One region of the Microbacterium sp. NPDC055599 genome, then DNA from elsewhere that is predicted to be linked to it. Evidence: riboswitches for the same ligand, from Rfam matches in the RefSeq annotation. Region 1 holds a riboswitch; the other holds the start of a gene.
What was found. Region 1 has a riboswitch for thiamine pyrophosphate ahead of ACWGQ1_RS10355 (ECF transporter S component). Riboswitches for the same ligand answer to the same signal wherever they lie in the genome.

Region 1 (4,470 bases):
GTCGGGGCGAACGTCCCGGCCGCGGAGGCCGCGGCCGCACGAGCGCTGCTCGATGACGGCGCCGAGGGCGCGGACCCCCGCGCCTGACACCTCGGCGGCCCCGCACCAACGACACGACGCCCCGCTCCGGATCCTCGGAGCGGGGCGTCGTCGTCTGCGCGGCCGGCGAACCGCGGCGCCTGGCTCAGTCGGTGTGGACGGTGATGCCCAGCAGATCGAGCGGGTGCGTCAGGCGCCACCAGGGACTGGGGCCCTCCACGTCTTCGCGCAGCACGAGGGCCGTGTCCTCCGTGTCGAGTGGCCCGGTGGTGGTCAGCGTGCCCACGCGGTCGTCGGCCTCTCGTCGCTCGCCCAGGTCGAACGCGGCGGTCGCGGTCGCGGCGGCACCGTTCCACAGCACGACGTCCGCGTCCTCCGCGGTGACCACGTCCACCTCCTCGCCCCACAGCGTGGTGACGCGACCGACCACCGTGCCCGCGGCGACGGCCGGATCCTCCGTCTGCAGCTCCGCCTCCGCCTGACTGAACAGCGCGCGGGTGGCCGCAAGCCGCGACTCGTCGTCAGCCTGATCCAGCACTGCCGCGAACAGCCGCACGGTCGTGTCGCCCACCTCCACATCCTTCGCGGTGAGGAGGTTCCACCCGACCAGGGTCCCGGTCTTGATGCCGACGACGCCCGGATCGGCCAGCATGCCGTTGGTGTTCACGACCGTCCCCGCGCCCGGAAGCTCGACCGAGGCGGTGCCGACGATCTCCGCGAACACCGGGTTGCGCATCGCCAGCTCGCCGAGCGCGATCAGCGCCTCCGGCGTCGCGACGTTGCGCTCATCGAAACCCGACGGCGTCACCACCGTGATCCCGGTCAGACCACGCTCGCTCAGCCACTCCTCGGCCGCCCTGGCGAACTCGGAGTTCGACCCCCAGATCTCCGAGGCCAGCCGATCGATGTAGTTGTTCGCCGAGCCGAGCAGCGTGCCCTGCAACAGCTGATACTCCGTGAGCACACCGTTGACCGGGACGTCGAGCGCCGACTGATCCTGGCGTCGATAGTCCCAGTAGCGCACGCTGTCGCCGCGGGTGAAACGGAACTCCGGTCCCTGCTCACCCGGCGCGAGCGGCATCCGATCCAGCACCATCAGGCTGCTGACGACCTTCGTGATGCTCGCGATGCTCACCGCATCCGGGATCGACGCCGACGTGGTCATGCCGGCAACCCCCACGGCCGCGCTGCCCTCCGCAGGCCACGTGAGCTCGGCGGCCGTGGCGGGCGTCGTCTCGAACTGCACCGCCTCCACCGCCGGGGGCACCTCGTGCAGCGGCCACAGCAGCGTCGTGCCCGAATAGGCCAGGACGAGCCCGGCCAGCACCCCCAACGGCACCAGCAGGCCGGGGCGCGCGATGGCCGGACGCAACCGGGCCCCGCGGAACAGCCCCTCGGCGGTCTGCGCCTCCGGCTCGGCATCGAGCGAGACGGCGGGAGCGTGGGCCGCGACATCGGCCGGATCCACCCAGGTCAGCGCGGTCGCCGGGGTCGCGTCGTCCGCCCACTGCGCGGCCGTACCGGACAGGAGGGCGACCGCTGCATCGTCGTCTTCGGCCGGGGGAGCCGGCTCCGACACCCTCGCGCGGAACGGCGGCTTGGTCAGCGGCGGCGTCGCTGCCGTGATCGTCGAGGACGCGGAGTCCGCGGCGGGCGGGGCCGACGCGACGGACGGGATCGCGGGATCAGCGGAGGGGGAGACCTCGGCCGCGGGGCCGTCCGTGCTCACGTCCGCGTCGCCTCCGGTCGCGGCGCCGTTCGCGGAGGCATCGGTCGCGGTCGCGGTGCGCGCACGGTCGCCGAACAGCGCGCCGAGACCGGAGGTCGACACGGCGGAGGCGGCGGGAACCCGCGCCGGGGGTCGCGCGTCGTCGTCGCCCGCGTCGTCGCTCCCGGTCGGTGGGGTGGTGGTCGCCCGCGCCCGCGAGCGCAGCGCGGACGTGGGGGCGTCGTCGGAGGGGGCAGCAGTCGGAGCGGGGCCGTTGCCGCCGATGCCCGTCGCCTCGCCGGCGGGATCGGATGCGGTCACCCGCTTACGGTACCGAATCCGGCCGGGAATCGGCCGCGCCGGGGCGGCGACGCGCCAACCGGCGGACCGGGTAGGATCGTCAGCACAACCACGGGAGTCCGGCGAGCCGGGCTGAGAGGGAGCGAATCGCGCTTCGACCGTCGAACCTGATCTGGGTCATGCCAGCGCAGGGAGGAGTTCCTATGAGTACGTCCACGTCCACGTCCGCATCCGCGAAGACCTCGACGGCGGCCGCGCCGCGCAGCTACCTGCGCTGGCGCATCGTCGACATCGTCGTCGCCAGTGTCCTCGGTGTCGCCGCCGGCCTGATCTTCCTCGCCTGGAACGTCGGCTACCTCGGCCCCAAGGCCCTCCTCGAACCGCTGCTCCCGGGGCTGCAGGGCCTGCTCGACGGCCCCTGGCTGTTCGCGGGCGTGCTCGGCGGACTCATCATCCGCAAGGCCGGAGCCGCGATCTACGTCGAACTGCTCGCCGCCGTCGTCTCGGCGCTCATCGGCAACCAGTGGGGCGGCTTCCTCACCCTCGAGGCCGGGCTCGTGCAGGGGCTCGGCGCCGAGCTCGTCTTCCTGCTGTTCTTCTACCGTCGTTGGTCGCTGCCCGTCGCGATCCTCGCCGGTGCGGGCGCCGCGCTCGCGGGCGGCATCAACAACCTCGTGCTCTGGTACGCCGGATCCGGCCCGGCGTTCACGACGATCTACCTGCTCAGCACCGTCGTCTCCGGCGCGGTGATCGCGGGGGCGCTGTCGTGGGTTCTGGCCAGGGGCATCGCGGCGACCGGCGCGCTCGACCGGTTCGGCTCCGGCCGCGAGGCGCGCGTCCGCGTCTGATGGGGGCCGAGCAGGCCACCCCCGCCGCCGTCGAGGCCCGAGGGTGGGGGTGGCGTCACGCGAGTCGCCTCGCCTGGGCCCTGCGCGACGTGTCGTTCCGCATCGAGCCGGGCGAGCGCGTGCTCGTGCTCGGCGCATCCGGCGCGGGCAAGTCGACGCTGCTCCACGGGCTCGCCGGTGTGCTGGGCGGCGAGGAGGAGGGCGAGAGCGAGGGCCGGCTGCTCGTCGACGGCGCCGCGGCGACCGCCACCCGGGGTCGCGCAGGACTGGTGCTGCAAGACCCCGACTCGCAGGTGATCCTGGCACGCGTGGGCGACGACGTTGCCTTCGGCTGCGAGAACCTGGGCATCCCGCGCGCCGAGATCTGGCCGCGCGTCACCGCGGCCCTCGAGGCCGTGGGGCTCGACGTGCCGCTCGACCACCCCACCAAGGCGCTGTCGGGCGGGCAGAAGCAGCGCCTCGCGCTCGCGGGACTCCTCGCCATGCGCCCCGGACTGCTGCTGCTCGACGAGCCCACCGCGAACCTCGACCCGCACGGGGTGGCGGAGGTGCGCGACGCGGTGTCGCGCCTGCTCGACACCCACCCCGCCACGCTCGTGGTCGTGGAGCACCGGCTCGACGTGTGGCTGCCGCTCATGACCCGCGTGATCGTGATCGGCGAGGGCGGCGTGGTCGCCGACGGCCCCCCGCACGAGGTGCTCGGGGCGCAGGGGCAGCGGCTCGCCGACGACGGGGTGTGGGTCCCCGGGCATCCGCCCGCGTTCCCGCCGCCGCCGCGCACGGCCCCCCGCGAGGTGCTGCTCTCGGCGCGCGGGCTCGCGGTCGCCCGGGTGAAGGGTCGCCCGGTCGCCACGGGCATCGACCTCGACGTGCACGCGGGAGAAGCCGTCGCGGTCACCGGGCCCAACGGCGCCGGCAAGTCGACGCTCGGCCTCACGCTCGCGGGACTCCTTCCGCCCGCGGGGGGAGCAGTGGTCGCCGCGCCCGAGCTCGCGGACGGCGCCGACCCCGCGCCCATCCGGTGGAGCTCGCGCGACCTGCTCACCCGCGTCGGCATGGTGTTCCAGGAGCCGGAGCATCAGCTGCTCGCCACGACCGTGCGCGACGAGCTCGCCGTCGGCCCCCGCGCGCTCGGCCTCCCCGAGGACGAGATCGCCGCGCGCACCGACGAGCTCCTCTCCCGCCTGCGCCTCGACCGTCTCGCGGCCGCGAACCCGTACACGCTCTCCGGCGGGGAGAAGCGCCGCCTCACGGTCGCGGCCGCGATCGCCACACGCCCACGGGTGCTCGTGCTGGACGAGCCCACGTTCGGGCAGGACGCGCGCACGTGGGCGGAGCTGGTCGCGCTGCTCGCGGCCTTGCGCGACGAGGGGTCGGCCGTGGTCGCGATCACGCACGACCTCGACGTGGCCAGAGCCCTCCACGCCACCCGGTTCGACCTGGGCGGCATGCCGTGACCCTGCTCGACGCGAAGGCCCGCACCGGCGCGGTGGCCCGCATCAACCCGGTCGCCAAGCTCGGCGTGAGCGCGCTGATCGCCGTGCCGCTCATCCTCACGCTCGACCCGGTCTCGGC
Region 2 (4,470 bases), on a different contig from region 1:
CGAGCGTCGAAGGAGCGGTGGCGGCCGAAGGCATGTCGCGACAGTAGCGCGGCCGTCGTCGCCACCGCAAATCCCCACCGTCATCCGACGGCTGCGGCCTCCAGCGGCGCGGCGAAGAACGCCAGCTCGTGTGCGCTCGACGTGCGGAACGCGCGCCGCATGCGCTCCCGTCCGGAGGCGTCAGACCGCGATGCCGCCGCGGTCGCGAAAGCGATGGCCTGCGCCGTCGCCTCCTCGAACGCCGGATCGGCGTAGGTCGACAGCCACGAGGCATAGGGGTGATCGGGATCACGGGCCTCCGCGCCGAAGTCTCCCGCGTGCAGCCGCCTGCCCAGATCGGTGTACAGCCAGAAGCACGGCAGCACGGCGGCGACGAGCTCGGCATGATCGCCGCCGAACGCGACCGACCGCAGATGGTCGAGGTACGCGGTGGTCGCGGGCGCGGGTTCCGCCGCGAACGTCTCCGCGCTCACCCCGCGCTCGGGCGTGAGCCACGACGCGTGCAGCTCCAGCTCCCCCACGATCGATCCGTGCGCCGCGTGCGCCCAGAACGCCTGCTCCGCCGAGGTGGGGGCGGTCCGCGCCGCGGCCGCGAGCACCCTCGCGTACTCGCGCAGGTACAGCGCATCCTGCGCGAGGTAGAACAGGAACGGCTCGCGCGCGAGTGTGCCGTCGGCGAGACCGCGGAGGAAGGGCAGCGCGTCGATCCCGTCGCGCACGTCGGCGATGTCCTGCCACCAGTCGCCGGCGATCTCCTCCGCCGTCTGCCGGGTTTCCAGGTCGCCGCGGTCCCACATTCCAGCGAAATGGTGGACGGGCCCATGTCCCTGCCCCACGGCGAGCGCACCCGCCGCCCGCAGCGACTCTCGCAGCCAGGCGCGCGCGGCATGCACCGCGTCGGACGGCGTGAGACCGCGGGCGAGCAGGGTGGCGAGCGCCGACGACAGGGAACAGCCGGTGCCGTGCGTGTTGGTGGTGGGGATGCGCGCCCCGGGGAACTCGTCCCGCAGGCCGCGGTCCGCGTCCACCAGCGCATCCGGCGCCTCGTCACCCGTGAGATGCCCACCCTTCACGAGCACCGCGGCGCCGATGTCGGCCGACAGCTCCTCAGCAGCGGCGAGCGCATCCGGCCAGTCAGTGACGGGGCGACCGACCAGCACGGCGAGCTCGGCGAGGTTCGGCGTGACCACCGTGGCGCGCGTCAGCAGCCCCCGCAGTTCACACTCCGCGTCGGGGGCGAGCAGACGGTCGCCCGATGTCGCCACCATGACCGGGTCGAGCACCACCACCGGGGGACGCTGCACATCGAGCCAGTCGGCCACCGTGCGGATGACCTCGGCGTCGGCGAGCATCCCGATCTTCACGGCGTCGATGACGATGTCGTCGGACACGGCGTCCAGCTGCGCGCGGAGGAAATCCGCCGGAGGAACGTGGACCGCCCGCACTCCCCGCGTGTTCTGCGCCGTGAGGGCGGTGAGCGCCGCCATCCCGTATCCGCCGTTCGCGGCGATCGCCTTCAGGTCGGCCTGGATGCCGGCGCCGCCCGACGGGTCGCTGCCGGCGATGCTGAGCACACGCGGCACGACCCCCGCCTGCCAACGACGACGGAACGCGGAGGCCGTCTCCGCGGGGTCCGCGGCGGCGCAGAGCGCGGAGACCACGGCGAGCCCCGCCGCGCCTGCGGCCTGGAGCGCCTCGGTGTCATCGATGCCGACCCCGCCGATCGCGACGCACGGGAGCGGGCTCTCGGCCGCGAAGGCCGCGAACCCCCCGACGCCCAGCGGCTCCGGGTGGTCCGGTTTGGTGCTCGTGGGGCGGATCACCCCGACACCGAGGTAATCGATGGTGCCCTGCGGCAGTGCGCGCACGGCATCGAGGTGTTCACGGGTGTTCGCGGTGAGTCCGATGAGCGCGTCCGGACCGAGCAGCTCTCGCGCACGCCGCACCGACGCATCGGCCTGGCCGAGATGCACGCCGTCGACCCGCGCGCCGCGCGCCCGCGCCTCGACAGCGGCGTCCAGACGATCGTTGACCACCAGCAGCGCCCGCCCGTCGATCACGGCGGAGAGCGCGATCAGCTGCTCGACGGTCTCCTCGTGCGCGGCGTTCTTGTCGCGCAGCTGCACGATGCGTGCGCCGCCGTCGACCGCGCGGCGCACGGTCTCGACCACACCGCGCTTCCCGCACAGCCCGGGATCGGTGACGAGATACAGCGAGAAGTCGGCACTCATCGGGTCTCCTCCGACACGCGGGCGCCCGCGGCGACGTCATCCCCGGTCACGGCGTCGAGCGCGTCCAGCAGCGCGACAGCGAAAGTGCCGGGCCCTGCGGCGACCGGGGCGGCGTGCTCGGCCGCCACGGTGTAGACGAGGGTCGCCGCGGCGACCGCCGTGAGCGCATCGTCTCCCGTCTGCCGAGCGGTTCCGAGGAAGGCCGCCATCACGGCGCCCAGAGCACAGCCGCCACCCGTCACGCGCGTGAGCAGTTCGTGGCCGTTGGCGATGCGCACGACGCGATCGCCGTCGGTGATCAGGTCGACGGGCCCGGACACGGCCACCACGGCTCCCGTGGTGCGGGCGAGCTCCTGCGCCGCCCCGGCAGCGGCCTCGGGGCCGTCGGTCGCGTCGACGCCGCGACCGCCGGCCGTGTGGCCTGCCAGGGCGAGGATCTCGGACGCATTGCCGCGGATCGCGGTCGGACGCCGCGCCGCGAGCTCATGCGCGAGGGTCGTGCGCACCGGCAGCACGCCGATCGCGACCGGGTCGAGCACCCACGGGGTGCCGGACGCCGCGGCTCCCGTCACGGCCTCCACGCTCGCGGCGCGCTGCTCGGGCGTCGGCGTGCCCAGGTTGATCAGCAGACCGGAGGCCACACCGGCGAACATCTCGGCCTCGCCGACGATGTCGACCATCGCGGGCGCGGCGCCCAGGGCGAGCAGCACGTTGGCGGTGAAGCCCGTGACGACCGCGTTGGTGACGCAGTGCGTCAACGGAGGCGACTGCCGCAGCGCCTCCCGCAGTCTTCCCGCCGAGGCGGCGAGGTCGGGGGTGGAAACAGGACGCAGAAGATCGCTCATCGCGACATCCCTTCGCTAGTACGAACTAGATCAGGTTCGACGGGTGTGATCTCAGCCGCGGATGCGGCACCCCGTGTCACTGCCTCGCAGTCTAGCGAGCCCCGGCGGGTCCCTCCGTGACGGCCGCGAGGATCCGCAGCTCCTCGGCGCGGGTCAGCCCCGCCCTCCGTTCCCGGTCGACGCCGCGTGCGCGCTCGTCGTCGATCACGCGCGCGATCGTGTCGGCCAGCGGACGCAGCGCCCCGCCGCGCGCCCGATAGGCGGCGTTCGACCGCGTCATGAATCCGGTCATCTCCTCGGGCAACCAGAGCGGGAGCGAATGCGGGCCCATCCAGTACTCCACGCCCTGGGCCACCAGCCGATCCGCGTCGGCGATCACCGTCGCCCCCTCGTGACCAGCGGCACGACGCACGGCGTCGAGCACCTCCCCGAGCGGACGCGCGTCGCCGATCGCATTCACGGGAGAACCGGGAGACGCGGTCACGAGGAACGCCGCCAGATCGTCCACATCGATCACCTGCGCGGTCTTCCCGTCGAGGGGCGGCAGGAGCACCGGACCGTCGGCCGCGCGGAGAAAGGCGGCGGCCCAGTAGCCGAAGCGGTCGCTGGGGTCTCCGTCGCCCACGATCAGCCCGGGACGCGCGACGAGCGCGCGTGCGCCGAGGGCCGCGACGGCGTCTTCCGCCGCGACCTTCTGGGCCGCGTAGTCGTCCTCCCCCTGGCCGTCACGCGCCGGCGCGTGACGCGGCGCGGACTCGTCGGCGCCCGCGGTCATGTCATCGGCGTACACCGACATCGACGACACGTACGTCCACTGCGCCGCACGATCGCCCAGGGCCGCGACGGCCCCCGCGACGTGCGCCGCCCGTGAGGAGACGTCCACGACGTGATCCCACTCGCGGCGGGCGACCTCCGCATAGGCGTCCGCTGCGTCCCGGTCGGCGACGATCAGCGCCGCCCCGTCGGGAGCGGCACGCCCCCCGCGCGCGAGGCAGGTCACGTCCGCGCCCGCCTCCAGCCAGCCGTGGGCAATCCGCCCCGAGAGCCAGCCCGTCCCGCCCAGGATCAGCACATCCGTCATGTGCCCATGTCAGCAGCATCCGGGGAAACGCGGAAGGCCTTCCGCTCAGGGCAGAGCGGAAGGCCTTCGCGACGGGGTCGATCAGTCGCGCAGTGCGGCGCCGAATCGCTCCGCCGCGACCGCGACACCCGCCAGCTTGGCGTCGGTCGCCTCCGCAGCGGTGAGCGTCCGGTCGTCGGCGCGGAAACGCAGCGCGAACGTCAGGCTCTTGGCTCCCTCGGACACGCCCTCACCGCGGTAGTCGTCGACCAGTCGCACCGACTCCAGCAGCGCGCCCGCCCCCTCGGCGAGCGCCGCCCGCACCTCGCCCGCC

Region 2: linked by a shared signal. The riboswitch ahead of thiM (hydroxyethylthiazole kinase) and the one ahead of ACWGQ1_RS10355 (ECF transporter S component) in region 1 are both predicted to bind thiamine pyrophosphate.

What each region holds. Positions count from the first base shown of each region.
Region 1 is NZ_JBSHIM010000009.1:41,230-45,699, reverse strand. Features, by position in the region: gene ACWGQ1_RS10365 (ABC transporter transmembrane domain-containing protein) at 1-87, shown strand, start outside; gene ACWGQ1_RS10360 (D-alanyl-D-alanine carboxypeptidase) at 185-2,068, opposite strand; TPP riboswitch at 2,149-2,260, shown strand; gene ACWGQ1_RS10355 (ECF transporter S component) at 2,251-2,895, shown strand; gene ACWGQ1_RS10350 (ABC transporter ATP-binding protein) at 2,895-4,352, shown strand; gene ACWGQ1_RS10345 (energy-coupling factor transporter transmembrane component T family protein) at 4,349-4,470, shown strand, end outside.
Region 2 is NZ_JBSHIM010000024.1:14,366-18,835, forward strand. Features, by position in the region: gene ACWGQ1_RS17615 (bifunctional hydroxymethylpyrimidine kinase/phosphomethylpyrimidine kinase) at 81-2,231, opposite strand; gene thiM (hydroxyethylthiazole kinase) at 2,228-3,076, opposite strand; TPP riboswitch at 3,067-3,160, opposite strand; gene ACWGQ1_RS17625 (NAD-dependent epimerase/dehydratase family protein) at 3,168-4,157, opposite strand; gene pheT (phenylalanine--tRNA ligase subunit beta) at 4,239-4,470, opposite strand, start outside.